DNA from 2 places in the Arthrobacter sp. B0316-5-4 genome. Region 1 is predicted to be linked to the other one. Evidence: riboswitches for the same ligand, from Rfam matches in the RefSeq annotation. Region 1 holds a riboswitch; the other holds the start of a gene.
What was found. Region 1 has a riboswitch for thiamine pyrophosphate ahead of AC5RU9_RS19655 (ECF transporter S component). Riboswitches for the same ligand answer to the same signal wherever they lie in the genome.
Positions count from the first base shown of each region.

Region 2: linked by a shared signal. The riboswitch ahead of thiC (phosphomethylpyrimidine synthase ThiC) and the one ahead of AC5RU9_RS19655 (ECF transporter S component) in region 1 are both predicted to bind thiamine pyrophosphate.

Region 1 covers NZ_JBNHFN010000006.1:287,605-295,007, reverse strand. Annotated here, with positions in the region: gene AC5RU9_RS19690 (Na(+)/H(+) antiporter subunit C) at 1-229, shown strand, start outside; gene AC5RU9_RS19685 (Na+/H+ antiporter subunit D) at 226-1,794, shown strand; gene AC5RU9_RS19680 (Na+/H+ antiporter subunit E) at 1,791-2,357, shown strand; gene AC5RU9_RS19675 (MrpF/PhaF family protein) at 2,354-2,632, shown strand; gene mnhG (monovalent cation/H(+) antiporter subunit G) at 2,622-3,011, shown strand; gene AC5RU9_RS19665 (DUF4235 domain-containing protein) at 3,094-3,354, opposite strand; gene AC5RU9_RS19660 (NUDIX hydrolase) at 3,391-4,080, opposite strand; TPP riboswitch at 4,280-4,416, shown strand; gene AC5RU9_RS19655 (ECF transporter S component) at 4,494-5,114, shown strand; gene AC5RU9_RS19650 (ABC transporter ATP-binding protein) at 5,114-6,688, shown strand; gene AC5RU9_RS19645 (energy-coupling factor transporter transmembrane component T family protein) at 6,685-7,403, shown strand, end outside.
Region 2 covers NZ_JBNHFN010000001.1:16,187-23,589, forward strand. Annotated here, with positions in the region: gene AC5RU9_RS00095 (RNA-binding protein) at 1-78, opposite strand, end outside; gene rpsP (30S ribosomal protein S16) at 80-499, opposite strand; gene AC5RU9_RS00105 (hypothetical protein) at 733-1,170, opposite strand; gene AC5RU9_RS00110 (VOC family protein) at 1,277-2,149, opposite strand; gene AC5RU9_RS00115 (amidohydrolase family protein) at 2,229-3,311, opposite strand; TPP riboswitch at 3,396-3,503, shown strand; gene thiC (phosphomethylpyrimidine synthase ThiC) at 3,547-5,346, shown strand; gene AC5RU9_RS00125 (alpha/beta fold hydrolase) at 5,329-6,051, opposite strand; gene ffh (signal recognition particle protein) at 6,111-7,403, opposite strand, start outside.

The DNA.
Region 1 (7,403 bases):
GGGCATCATCTACCGGACGTGGGTCCTGGCCCGCCAGGACGAGATCCAGGACGACCTTGAGGACGTTCGCGTGGCCAAGACTCCAAGCTTCGACGCCGAGGAGGACGCCATTGTTCCGTTGGAAACCTCGGAGTTCGCCGTAACGCCCATCACGACGACGGACCGGAGCCATCCGGAAGCCACGGAAAAGCCGCACACCAGCACCACCCAGGAAGGAGGCAGCGCGTGAATCTCGCGAGCCTGTCGCCGCTAGCAGTCCTCCTGCCGATCCTGGGTGCAGCACTCGCATTCCTGTTGATCCGGCACCACTCAGCCCAGCGGGCGGTGAGTATCGGCATCCTGAGCGCCACCCTCCTGCTCGAGTGCCTGCTCCTGGTATCCGTGTGGAACGGCGGCACCACGTCCGTAACCCTGGGCGGTTGGCTGCCTCCATGGGGCGTCGTCCTTGTGGTGGACCAGTTCTCCTCGCTGATGCTGGTTGTGTCCACCGTGGTGAGCCTCGCGGTGTTGATCTACGCCACCGGCCAGGGCATGGCTGATGGCGACCAGGAAGCGCCGGTCTCGATCTTCCACCCCACATACCTGATCCTGGTGGCAGGCGTGTCCAACGCGTTCCTCACCGGGGACCTCTTCAACCTTTATGTCGGCTTCGAGATCCTGCTCACCGCAAGCTACGTCCTGATGACCCTGGGCGGGACGGGGCCACGCATTCGTGCCGGCGTCACGTACGTGGTTGTTTCCGTCGTGTCGTCCGTGTTGTTCCTGGTGGCCATCGCCATGATTTACGGTGCCACTGGAACCATCACCATGGCGGACCTGGCGATAAAGCTCGCCGAATTGGACCAGGGGACCCAGAACCTCCTGCATGTCATGTTGCTGGTGGCGTTCGGTATCAAGGCCGCCGTGTTCCCGCTGTCCTTCTGGCTTCCCGACTCGTACCCAACAGCGCCGGCTCCCGTCACCGCGGTGTTCGCTGGTTTGCTCACCAAGGTGGGCGTTTACGCCATGGTCCGCACCGAGACGTTGCTGTTCCCGGGAGATACCCTCAACGTCCCATTGATGGTGGTGGCGTTGCTGACCATGGTGGTGGGTATTTTGGGCGCCTTGGCCCAAAGCGACATAAAACGTCTCCTGTCCTTCACGCTGGTGAGCCACATCGGGTACATGGTGTTCGGCCTCGCCATGAGTTCCGTCGCAGGCCTGGGCGCCGCTGTCTTCTACGTGGCGCACCACATCACCGTGCAGACCAGCCTGTTCCTGGTAACTGGCCTTATCGAGCGCCGGGGTGGCAGTTCGTCGATCGACCGGCTGGGTGGCCTGGCCAAACTCTCGCCACTGCTGGCATTGCTGTTCTTCGTTCCAGCCATGAATTTGGCAGGCATACCGCCCTTCTCCGGCTTCCTCGGCAAGCTGGGCCTCCTGCAGGCCGGCGTGGAACTGGGCACACCACTGGCCATCACCTTGGTGGTCGGCGGCGTGGTCACCAGCCTGCTGACGCTGTTGGCCATCGCCAGGGTCTGGAACAGGGCGTTCTGGCGCAAGCCCGAGGACGCCGAATACCCGGATCCCGTGTTGTTGGCCAGTGGGAACGTCGGGGTGCTCCCGCGGACCATGGTGGGTTCGACGGCGGGACTGGTGGTTTTCGGGGTGGCGCTGACGGTGTTCGCCGGGCCGCTCTTCCACCTCGCGGATGGTTCCGCGGAGATCATGCTGGACCGATCGGCCTACATCCATTCGGTCCTGGGCGATGCAGTCGAGGTTCCGGCGCTGCCGCAGACGGGTGGTCCCAAATGAGCCGTAAACCGAACTCCTTCCGTACCGAGCTGCCTCTGCTCATCTGGTTGGTCATTGTCTGGGGTGCATTGTGGCGGGATTTCAGTCCGGGCAACCTGTTGTTCGGTGCCTTGATCGCGGTGCTGGTGGCAAAGTTCTTCTACCTTCCTCCGGTTGAGCTCAGTGGCAGGTTCAACATTCGGCGGGCCATCCCGTTTGCCCTGATGTTCCTCGCCAAAGTGGTGGCAGCGAGCTTCCTGGTGCTGTACCTGGCTGTGGTCAAGGGGCCAAAGGTGCGCAGCGCCGTCGTCGCCGTTCCGTTGCGGAGCCACTCCGACCTCATGGTGACGGCAACAGGGCACGTCATCTCGCTGATTCCAGGCTCGTTGGTGGTGGAAGTGGACCGTTCGACGTCCACGCTGTACCTGCACGCGCTCAACATTTACCAAGAGGCTGACATCGATAAGATCCGTCAGGAAGTCCAGAACATTGAAGCCGGCTTGATCCGCATCATGGGCACCCGCGAAGAAGTCCAGGCGCTGGGAGCCGAGATAGGTTCCGGAGTGAAAGGGGCAGCCCTGTGAAGGAAATCGTCCTCATAGTTACGGCCGTGATTCTTAGCCTGGCTGCTGCCGGCGCCATTGTGCGGATCGCGATCGGTCCTTCCCTGCTGGACCGGGTTTTGGCCTCAGACGTTTTGCTGGCCATTCTCGGCGCAGCCCTCGCGATCGACATGGCGGTGAACCGGCACCTGAATAACCTGATGCTGCTGGTGGCGCTGGCCGTGATTGGCTTCATTGGTTCGGTGACGGTGGCCCGCTTCGTGGCCGAGCGGAGGGAACAGAGCAATGAGTCCTGATGCCACCGGCGTGGATGCCGTCATCGATATTGTGACCGCTGTGTTCCTGGTGGTCGGAGCGCTGATGTCCCTTGGCGCAGCGGTCGGTTTGCTGCGTTTCCCTGACCTGATGAGCCGCATGCACGCAGCTACCAAGCCTCAGGTCCTGGGCTTGTTCCTCATGCTGGCAGCTATAGGTCTCCAGATGCGGACCTGGTGGGTTTGGCCCGTGCTGTTGGTGGCGTGGATATTCCAGCTGCTCACCGCACCCGTCTCGGCCCACATGGTGGGGCGGTCCGCGTACCGCACCAAGCATGGCCACCGGGAGATGCTCACCAAGGACGAACTAGAGGCCGTTGTTCAGCGGGCAGCTGCGGGTCAAGCCGACCACGAGCGTTAAGTTAACGCGGGGTCATTTCCGGCCCATCCCGAGGGGATGTAGTGGCTGGAAATGAACCCGCGTTGCCTTGGACGGTGATGCCCTAGACGATGTCCTGGGACTTCGCGAAGCGGGCGATTGCACGCTGCGTGCCCCTGCTGGCAAGCACCTGGATGAGTGTGCTCACGAATGCCGAAATCAGGGCGAAGGTGAGGGCGGAGCGCAGGCTCGTTTCCATGTCATCGTTGCCTACGGGCGGCTTGTTGCCTGTGGCCTTTTCCCACCCTTTGTTGACGAGTTTTGTTCCGACGAAGCCCGCCCCGAGGCTCACTCCGGCGCCGATCAGCTTGAAGAAGAGGTTCATGCCCCCAGCCTAGCCGCAACGGGTGGGCCGGCAACGCTAGCGGCGGCTTTCCCGTTCCTTAAGGAACGCGGTCAGGGAGCCTACGGGTGCCAGCACGGGTACGACAGGGTGGTCGGCCGACCACACGGCGTCGACAGTCCCGTATTCGGCGATTTCCTTGAGGAGATAGTAAGTGGGCGGCATCAGTTTCAGGGTGCCTGCCGCTTCCGCCGCGAGGATTCCCTCTACCGGCATCCACAAGGATTGCCACGCTTCAGTTGTTTGGTGGTGTGGTGCCATGTCCGCCGACGGCTTGGCCACGTAGAAGAACGTGTCGAACCGCTTGGGCATGTCGATCGGGGTAATCCAGTTGGCCCACGGGCGCAGGTCACCGGCGTCGATGCCCAGCCCGGCTTCCTCGCGGACCTCGCGGATGGCGGCTGTGAGCACGGTTCCGGCATTCCTGGCCGCGTCTTCTGAATCCGCCCCGATGGAGCTTGCCTGCCAGTCCGCCGCGTGGCGCTGGAGCAGTTGGGGGGCGTAGTCCCACCCGGAGTGGTCGGCGGGGTCCACGCGTCCTCCCGGAAACACCACCATCCCGGCGGCGAAGTCCATGGTGCTGACCCTGTGCTGGACGAATGCCTCGAGCCCGGAGGGGGTATCGCGGAGCAGGATGACGCTTGCGGCGAGGCGTGCTTCCGACACGACAGCGTTGCCTGGGAGGCCTGAGCCGGGATGGTCCGTCATGAAGTGTGCCCCTTTGCCGCGGTGGATGTTGCTGGATCATTCTCTCAGGTCCCGTTGCGGGGCCCGCCGTGCAGGGTATGGGCCCAAAGAAGGGTGTTCAGCGGGCCTCGCAACGGTGGAGGTGGGCCGGATTGTGACCGGGCAGCAGTCCCCACCACGGAGGGCAGGTGTAAACTGAACCAGCCCAGCAGGGCAGATTTAATAACGACAGGGGAGCGCCGCCGTCGGAACTTGCAGAGATGCAGGAGCCGCGAGGGCGCTGAGAGTGCGGACAGCCGCAGACCCTCGAACCTGATCCGGTTAGTACCGGCGCAAGGGAGTCGAGCTTCTCAGAGTGTCCGGAACCGGGCGGCGCAGGCCGGCCGGGGAATCCGGGGAGCACTTTCCCCTCCTGTAACTCAGGAGGCAGAAAAATGACCACGGTAAACGTGAAGAAGACCAGTTATAACTGGCGTGTTGTAGACATCGTGGTGGCAGCGTTGATCGCCATCGCCGGCGGCGTGATTTTCTGGGCTTGGTCCCAAGGCGCCGCACTCGTATCCATCCCCATGAACGCAGCATATCCGCCGTTGACGGGCCTGATCGCAGGCGGTTGGATGATTCCGGCAGTCCTGGGCATGCTCATCATCCGCAAGCCGGGTGCTGCCCTGTTCTGCGAGGCGGTCGCAGCTACAGGCGAACTCATCATGGGCTCCCAGTACGGCACCACCGTACTCATCTCCGGCATTCTGCAAGGCCTCGGCGCAGAGCTCATCTTCGCCGCGTTCCTCTACAAGAAGTTCAACCTGCCCACCTCGCTCCTTGCCGGAGCAGGTGCAGGCCTCTTCTGCGGCCTCAACGACTCGTTCCTGCCGTGGGGCTGGAACATCGCCTACGAGGCAATCGACAAGCTCACTTACATCACGTTCACCACAATCTCCGGGGCGATCATTGCGGGCGCACTCTCATGGATTGCCACGCGTGGTCTGGCAAAGACCGGTGTCCTGAGTTCCTTCGCGTCGCGCAAAGCCGCTTCGGAGCCCGTCTTCAACTGATGTCCGCAACCGAACGCGGCGGCCAGGTCCGGCCTGCCGCCATCTCAGCCGAGGGCTGGGGATGGCGGCACGCCGGCAGGGCCACACCCGCCATCCAAGGCCTTGACCTCAGGATCGAACCGGGGGAGCGGGTGCTGCTGCTCGGACCCTCGGGTGCGGGCAAGTCCACGCTCCTGCATGCCCTCGCTGGGGTGTTGGGGGACGAGGAAGACGACTCGGACGAGACCGGCTCGCTGCTGATCGACGGCGTTGCTCCCCGCGAGCAGCGGGGCCGCGCCGGCCTGATGCAGCAGGACCCCGAAACGCAGGTTGTGCTGTCCCGGGTGGGGGACGACGTCGCCTTCGGCGCCGAGAACCTGGCCGTGCCGCGGGAGGAAATTTGGTCCCGCGTCCATGAAGCGCTCGACGACGTCGGGCTGCGCACGGCCGCGGGCGGCGGACTGGCGTTGGACCACCCGACGGCGGCACTCTCCGGCGGCCAGAAACAACGCCTTGCGCTTGCCGGGATTTTGGCGATGCGGCCCGGGTTGATCCTGCTGGACGAACCAACGGCCAACCTGGACCCGGCAGGGGTCCTGGAGGTGCGGGACGCGGTGGGGCGTTGCCTCGATAAGACCGGTGCCACGCTTGTTGTGGTGGAACACCGCGTGTCCGTGTGGAAGGACCTGGTGGACCGGATTGTGGTACTGCAGCCCGGATCCGGCGAGGCGGGAGCGGCGGGCACTCCAGGCGTCCTGTTGGATGGGCCGCCGGAGCAGGTCCTGTCCGAGGCCCGCACCATGCTGATGGCAGCGGGTGTTTGGGTTCCCGGATACGTCCCCGCAACCCGTGCGCGGCGAAGTGAAACCCCTACCGCGCAACTGCTGCTGGCCGCCCAGGATGTGGCAGTCTCCCGCGGGAAAGCTCGCAGGAAAGGCTTCCGGACCATCCCACCCGTTGCCGTGCAATCCGATATCAGCGCCCAGGTCAGGGCCGGGCAAGCATTGACCATCACAGGTCCGAATGGTGCCGGTAAGTCCACGTTCGCGCTCACGCTGGCCGGCCTTTTGGCGCCGGTGGACGGCAAAGTGAGTGCCGCCGTCGAGCTTTCAGAAGGGGCCGGAATCGACCCGTTCAGGTGGAAGGCTGACCAGCTGATTTCACGCATCGGGACAGTGTTCCAGGAGCCCGAGCACCAGTTCGTCACGGGCAAGGTGCTGGATGAGCTGATGTTCGGTCCGAAGCACCTTGGCCACGGCGAGGAACGCGTGGACGAACTGTTGGAGCGGTTGCGGCTCACCCATCTGGTGGACGCGAACCCGTACACCCTGTCCGGCGGCGAGAAGCGAAGGCTTTCCGTGGCCACGGTGCTGGCCGCGCACCCCAAAGTCCTCGTCCTTGATGAGCCCACCTTCGGCCAGGACGCGAACACCTGGGCCGAGCTGGCGTCGTTCCTTTCGGAGTTGCTCGACGCCGGAACAGCCGTGGTCTCCGTAACCCACGACCAGGAATTCAGTGCTGTACTCGGCGGCACGGAGCTGCGCCTGAACCCCGCGGCACGCGCTGAAAGCCGCCAGGAAGCCGGTGCAGCATGAGGGACGCACTGAACCTGCGAGGTAACCATGCCCTGCTGACCAACGCGAATCCGCTGGCCAAGTTCGCCGCGGTCTTCCTCATTTCGCTGGTGCTGGCCCTCTCCATCGACTGGGTGTCAGCATCAACCGCGCTCGTTGCCGAACTGGCGCTGTTCCCGCTCGCTGGGCTCACGCTGCGGCTTTTGTGGCAGCGGGCGTGGCCGTTGATCATCGCGGCGGCGATTGGTGGCTGGAGCACGGCGATCGTGGCGGCTGACAGCGGCGCTGTACTGCTCGACGTCGGCCTGTGGTCCATCAGCGAAGGTTCCCTTGAGCTGGGGCTCGGTTTCATGCTGCGCGGGTTGGCGATTGCCCTTCCGGCGATCCTGCTGATGACCTGCACCGATCCCACGGACCTGGCCGACGCCCTGGCGCAGAAGGCGAAGCTGCCGCACCGGTTCGTCCTGGGCTCCCTCGCCGCCATGCGGTTGGTTGGCCTCATGGCGGAAGAATGGCAGACCATCGGCATGGCCCGCCGCGCCAGGGGTGTCGGTTCGCAAGGCAGCCCGTTCCAGCGGTTGAAAGCTACCCTCGGCCAGAGCTTCGGGCTGCTGGTCCAAGCTGTTCGGCGCGCCTCACGGTTGGCTGTGACCATGGAAGCACGTGGCTTTGGCGGCGGCCAGCGGACGTGGGCGCGCGAATCCACGTACTCTGCGCTGGACATTTGGGTGGTCCT
Region 2 (7,403 bases), on a different contig from region 1:
GTTCTTGGCACTGACCTTGACATCCTCAGGGCTGTCAACGATCCCACGGACCAAGTGCTCGAGCGCTTCTGCCAGCAACTTACTCAGCCTCGGTGGTCTCTGCTTCAGCGTCGGCCGGAGCGTCAGCTTCGTCCTTCTTGGCCTTCTTGGTGATGGCTTCCGGAATGATAACGGAACCCTTCTCCGGTGCTACGAAGGCTTCCTTCGGAGCTTTGGTCTTCAGGGTGCCTTCCTGGCCCGGGAGGCCCTTGAACTTCTGCCAGTCACCGGTGATCTTGAGGATCGCAGCAACCTGCTCGGTCGGCTGGGCGCCAACGGAGAGCCAGTACTGGGCGCGCTCGGAAGCGACCTCGATGTACGACGGCTCTTCTGTGGGGTGGTACTTGCCGATTTCTTCAATGGCACGGCCATCGCGCTTGGCGCGGGCATCCATGACGACGATGCGGTAGTACGGTGCGCGCATCTTACCGAAGCGCTTAAGGCGAATCTTTACGGCCACTTTTGTGGTCACTCCTGTTTCTGAAACGGGGTTGAACCCGACGTTCTGCACCCGTGGGGCGGGCCATACTAGACGGTTCGAAGGACAAGATACGAGCACGGAGAGAGGGGCCGCACCGATCGAGTACCTGTCTATTGTGCCAGATGCCCGATGCAATTACGACTTACGCCACGAGGGGTGGCGTGTTCTTGGTCACTCCGGCCCGATCGACGCCCGGAAAACCGGGGTACCCGTCAGGCAGACCAGACGTAAAGTCCGGAGCGTTCGGCTTTTTCCACATCCGTCGCGAGGGCCGCCAGTTGCTGGACGTACTGGCGCGATTGGGTGGCATCGAACGGCATGTCGTCCTGGGCGGCCCAGGCGGCCGCAACGTCATCAAGTACGTTGCCATCGCCTTCGCTCTCGTAGGTGAGCAGTTCGGCAAGCGCGCGCACCATGGCCTCGGGAACTCCGAGGAGGGCATCGCTGGTGACATCCACCAGGGCGAGTTCGTAGTCCGCTCCTGCAGCGTGGACTGCCTGGCCGGCGAGGTCGCCCAGCTGTTCGACCTCAAAGTCGGTGATGCCCTCTATCCTGACGGCGGGACCCGTGGCTTCGGCACCGCGGTCCAGGGCGGCTGCCCGTTTGAGTGCTTCGTCGTGGGTGGCTACAAAAATTTCGGCAAAGCCCATGGAAAGTACTCTCAATCCTTCGTGCTGACGGGGCGGCGGCACAGGAACCGGAAGGTTCCGTGCCGTCATTGCCCAGCCTAGTGCAGCCAAGGGCCGCGGGGACGACTCAGCGAACGGCGACGCGCAGCTTGTTCCGCCATGGGTCGTCGAACTGAAGCTCCACCCCGGTGTGGTGGTTTTGGACGCCCGCGACCTTCAGCCGATCCGCCAGCATCGCTACGTCATCAGCCGTGGGAACTTCGATCAGGACTTCCCCCAGCCCGAGCGTGTCCTTCCGGGGTCCGGCGCCGCGGCTGTTCCAAACATTCATGGCCATGTGGTGGTGGTAGCCACCGGCAGATACGAACAGGGCCTGGCCGTGCCATCCCGCGGTCCGTTCGAACCCCAGGGTTTCCACGTAGAATTTTTGCGCTGTTTCGACATCGCCCACCTGAAGGTGCACGTGGCCGATCCCGGCAGCAGCCTCGCGCTGGCCGGTCACTGCAGCTTCACTCAGATGTTGCTGCAGGAACCGCTGCGGTGGAAGTGCGACGTTGTCCATGACGACATTCTTGCCGTCCCACTGCCACAGTTCGCGGGGCTTGTCGTAATAGAGCTCAATGCCGTTGCCCTCGGGGTCGGTGAAATAGAACGCCTCGCTGACGAGGTGGTCGGCGCTTCCGGCAAAGGCGCGGGGCTCATATTCTGCCGCCGTGGCAATGGTGGCCGCCAGGGATGGCTGGTCCTCGAAAAGGATGGCGGTGTGGAAGAGGCCCGCTTCGCCGCGCCCTGGAATTTGCAGGCCGGAGGCGGGCGCCAGGTGGACAACAGGCTTTCCCGTGCGGCCCAGGTACAACCCGCCATCCTGCTCGGCCACAATATTCAGGCCCAAGGCGCGCTGGTAGTAGTCGCTCATGACCTTCATGTCGCCAACCTTGAGCATGACCGTGCCCATGGTGAGTTCGGCAGGAAGAAGATCCTGGCTGTTTGCTGTAGTCATGTGAAGCTCCTGGGTTTGAGGCTGCCGCCCTTTCGGCACCTTCTACTACTACTAAATTACTTGAAGCTTCAATTTATTCCTAGCGGATGACCTCGCCCCGCAAAACAATGTGCTGAAGTTCGGCGACGGTGTTGAGTTCGATGCGGGGATCCGCACTGCAAAGAACGACGTCGGCACTCGCCCCTTCGCTGATGGCGTCGACACCCAGCCACGCCCTGGCGCCCCACGTGGCGGCTTCCAGGACAGCGGACGGCGGCAGGCCGGCGTCGTGCAGTTCCTTCATCTCGTCCGCAATCCGGCCGTGCTTGATCACGCTGCCGGCATCGGTGCCCGCGTAGATGGTGACACCGGCTTCGAAGGCTTCCAGCACGCGGTCGTGGCGGCGTTCCCACAGCCTGGCCATATGATCCGCATAGACCGGGAACTTGGGCGCAGCCTGGGCGGAGATGTCCGGAAAGGTCGCGATGTTGACCAGCGTCGGGACAATGGGCACACCCTGCTCCACCAGCCGGGGAAGGTGCCGCGGCAAAAGACCCGTCGCGTGTTCGATGCAGTCGATGTTGGCGTCCAGCATGTCATCGATGGTGTCCTCGGCGAAGCAATGGGCCGTGACCCTGGCACCCTCATCATGCGCGGCCGAAATGGCGTCCTTGACCAGCTTGGCTGGGAAGGATGCGGTCAGGTCCCCGACGCCGCGATCGATCCAGTCGCCCACCAGTTTCACCCAGCCATCGCCGTCACGGGCTTCCTTGCGAACGGTTTCGACGAGCTGTTCGGGTTCGATTTCATGCCCCAGCCCGCGGAGGTACCGCCGGTCCCTGGCAATATGCCGGCCAGCCCTGATCAGTCGCGGCAAATCCACGCGGCCTTGGACCCAGCGCGTGTCACTGGGCGATCCGGCATCGCGGATCAACAGGGTGCCGGCCGCGAGGTCTGCCAGCGCCTGGGCAAGGGTAGCCTGGCCATCAACCGCACCGCCGGGTCCCAGGCCTATGTGGCAGTGCGCGTCGACAAAGCCCGGCAGGACCCAGCCGTCGAGCACCATATCCGGCGCCCCCACGGGTTTGATGAAGGTCAGGCGGCCGTCAACGGACCACATGCCCCGGCGCTCCTTGCCTGCCGCCACGAGCACCGTACCGCTGAATTCGATGATGTTGGCCATGGCAAAAGCCTAGCCGGGCCTTCTGACCGCAGGCCCGTAACGCACATATGACTGTGCGCCCGATGGCAGCTGTGGTAGCTTCAACTACGACCACACGGGGGCCCCTGCAGGGGCTGAGATCGGACTGACGCAGTCTGCGACCGTTGAACCTGTCCGGGTAATGCCGGCGAAGGAAGTGAGCAGTCCCTTGAGCACCACAAAAGCACAGCACAGCCCTGCCCAAAACGAATCCGTCATGGACACCGGGGCAACAGAAACCGTGACCCAGTCGCTGAAATCCCACTCGCTGGGATGGCTCGAAGATCCCAAAAACGGGATCCGCGTTCCCGTCACTGAGATCGCGCTTGAGCCCTCCCCCAACGGCCAAGCCAACCCGCCCCTGCAGGTTTATCGAACGGCCGGACCGGGCAGCGATCCGAGAGTCGGGCTGGAACCGTTCCGCGCACCCTGGATAGAAGGCCGGGGGGACACGGAGCCGTATTCGGGGCGGGAACGGAACCTGCTCGACGACGGCAAGTCCGCGGTACGGCGCGGGGCGGCATCGGCGGAGTGGAAGGGCGCACAACCGGTGCCCCGCCGCGCCGTCGAGCAGAGAACCGTCACCCAGATGCACTATGCCAAGAAAGGCATCGTGACGCAGGAGATGCAGTTCGTGGCATTGCGCGAGAACTGCGATGTTGAATTGGTCCGCAGCGAAGTAGCCGCCGGACGGGCCATCATCCCCAGCAACATCAACCACCCTGAATCCGAACCGATGATCATCGGCAAGGCGTTCCTGGTCAAGATCAACGCCAACATTGGCAACTCAGCGGTCACCAGCTCCATCACCGAGGAAGTGGACAAACTGCAGTGGGCGGCGCAATGGGGTGCTGATACCGTCATGGACCTCTCGACAGGCGATGACATCCACACCACGCGGGAATGGATCATCCGCAACTCTCCTGTTCCGATTGGCACGGTCCCCATCTACCAGGCACTCGAAAAGGTCAACGGCGAGGCCAACGAGCTCACGTGGGAGATCTTCCGCGACACCGTGATCGAGCAGTGCGAACAGGGCGTGGACTACATGACCGTCCATGCCGGGGTCCTGCTGCGCTACGTCCCGCTGACTGCCAACCGCGTCACGGGAATTGTTTCCCGGGGTGGCTCGATCATGGCTGGCTGGTGCCTGGCGCACCACCAGGAGAACTTCCTTTACACGCACTTCGACGAACTGTGCGAAATCTTCGCCAAGTACGACGTCGCCTTTTCGCTGGGCGACGGGCTGCGTCCCGGCTCCATCGCCGACGCCAATGATGCCGCACAGTTCGCAGAGCTGGACACCCTTGCCGAGCTGACCCAGCGGGCGTGGGAGTTCGACGTCCAGGTCATGGTGGAAGGCCCGGGGCACATCCCCTTCCACTTGGTCCGCGAAAACGTGGAACGCCAGCAGGAGCTGTGCAAGGGAGCCCCGTTCTACACCTTGGGCCCCCTGGTCACGGATATCGCACCCGGCTACGACCACATCACCTCCGCCATTGGCGCGACCGAAATCGCGCGCTACGGCACGGCAATGCTCTGCTACGTGACACCCAAGGAACACCTGGGCCTGCCGAATAAGGACGACGTCAAAACCGGCGTCATCACCTACAAGATCGCCGCCCACGCCGCAGACCTCGCCAAGGGGCACCCGGGAGCGAACGAGCGGGACGACGCCCTGTCCAAAGCCCGGTTCGAGTTCCGTTGGCGCGACCAGTTCGCACTCTCCCTGGACCCTGTGACAGCCGAGGCCTTCCACGACGAAACCCTTCCCGCGGAACCGGCCAAGACCGCGCACTTCTGCTCGATGTGCGGTCCCAAATTCTGCTCCATGCGGATCAGCCAGGACATCCGCGATGAATACGGTTCAGCTGAAGCGCAGGCCGCAATCGCCGGCATGTACAGCGGGATGCAGGAAAAAAGCCAAGAGTTCCTGGCCTCTGGAGGGAAGGTCTACCTGCCGGAACTCCAGGTTCCCGGCAATGCGGGCAAAAGCAGCTCAGGAAGCGTGAACTGACATGGCGCGGCCAACGTCAGCAACAAATGAGCGGATGACGTGATCGCCATCGACTGAATCCTGGGGCCGGTGCCCGCCCGCTGCTACGCGGCGGAGGGCGCCGGTTTCCTGGAGGTACCCCGCGATTTCCTCGTAGAGCGGTTCCCATCCACCGGTGAGGACCAAGGTGGGGACGCCGGGCACGATGTGAAGCGGCGCTTCCCATGGCGGTGCCTGGAGCCTAAGCCTGCGCGCGGACCTCTGGGCCTCCGGCGTTTCCAGTCCCCCGGTTTCAGCCGAAAACGCCCTGCGGAAGTATTCCCGCTGGTAATCGGCGTCATTCAGTTGTGCCCGGACGTCGAACAACGGTTCCATGAGCGCACGGTGGGAGGCCGTGGCAGGGAGCTCGGCTGTCAGCGACAAGCAGGCCGGCTCCACCAGGGACAGCGAGTGCACAAGGTCGGGGCGCTCGATCGCTGCCAACATGGCGGAAATGGCGCCTTGCTCATGCGCGACGACGTGGCCTCCAGCGGAGTCGACCAATGCATTGATCACGATGGCGACGTCTGCCGCCACATTGGATTGCACCGGTTCGTCCACGGCCGAAAAGCCGTGCCTCCTCAGAAACAAGGCGTCATACGCCAGCGCCATGCCGTGTTGCTTCGGCCATGCTGCGGCGCCGAAACTCCCCAGGCCGTGAACGAAGACTACGCGCTGCTTGTGCATTGGTTCAGCCTATTCCACGGCTCTGACATCCCAACTGACTGACAGTTGGGACGCACTATCTACTTACCGAGGAACTTGTCGAAGCCCTTGGGAAGGTTCAGCGACGACGGATCGAAGTCCGCAGCGCCTTGTCCGAAAGCCGCGCCCGTAGGTGCCGCTGAGGCAGCATTGGCCCGTTTGGCCTCCGCGTCGCGAAGTTCCTGGGCGGCCTTGGCCGGGTTGCCGGAGCGAGCCTTCTTCTTGGGAGTGTTCTTCCCGTTCTTGCGTCCGCCACCAGGGCCACCGAGGCCGGGCATTCCGGGCATACCCGGCATGCCGCCGCCCTGGGCCAGCTTTTTCATCATCTTCTGCGCCTGCGCGAAGCGTTCCAGCAGGCCGTTGACCTCCGAGACGTGCACGCCGGAACCCTTGGCGATACGGGCGCGGCGGGAGCCGTTGATGATCTTCGGCGCAACACGCTCGTGCGGAGTCATGGAACGGACGATCGCCTCGACGCGATCGATCTCTTTTTCGTCGAAGTTCTCCAGCTGCTGACGGATGTTCTGCGCACCCGGCATCATCATGAGCATCTTCTTCATGGAGCCCATGTTGCGGATCTGCTGCATCTGGGCGAGGAAGTCGTCCAGGGTGAAGTCTTCCTGGTCGGCGAACTTCTTCGCCATCCTGGCAGCTTCGTCCTTGTCCCACGCCTTCTCCGCCTGCTCGATCAGGGTGAGGACGTCACCCATGTCCAGGATGCGGGAAGCCATGCGGTCCGGGTGGAAGAGCTCAAAGTCGTCCAGGCCCTCGCCGGTGGACGCGAACATGACGGGCTTGCCGGTAACGGACGCCACTGAAAGTGCGGCACCACCGCGGGCGTCGCCGTCGAGCTTTGACAGGACGATGCCGGTGAAGTTGACGCCTTCATCGAAGGCCATCGCCGTGTTCACGGCGTCCTGGCCGATCATGGAGTCGATCACGAAGAGGACTTCGTTGGGGATGATCGCCTGACGGATCCGGCGCGCCTGGTCCATCATTTCGGCATCGACGCCGAGGCGGCCGGCGGTGTCGACGATCACGACGTCGTGCAGCTTCTGGCGCGCTTCCTCGACGCCGGCCTTTGCGACGGCGACCGGGTCACCGGCAGGGTGTTCAAGTTCCGAGGTGGCGCCGGGGTGCGGAGCGAAAACCGGGACACCGGCCCGCTGGCCAACAACCTGGAGCTGCGTCACTGCATTGGGACGCTGAAGGTCGCAGGCAACCAGCATGGGGCTGTGGCCCTGGGCCTTGAGCCACTTGGACAGCTTGCCGGCAAGGGTGGTCTTACCGGCACCCTGGAGGCCGGCGAGCATGATGATGGTGGGGCCGTTCTT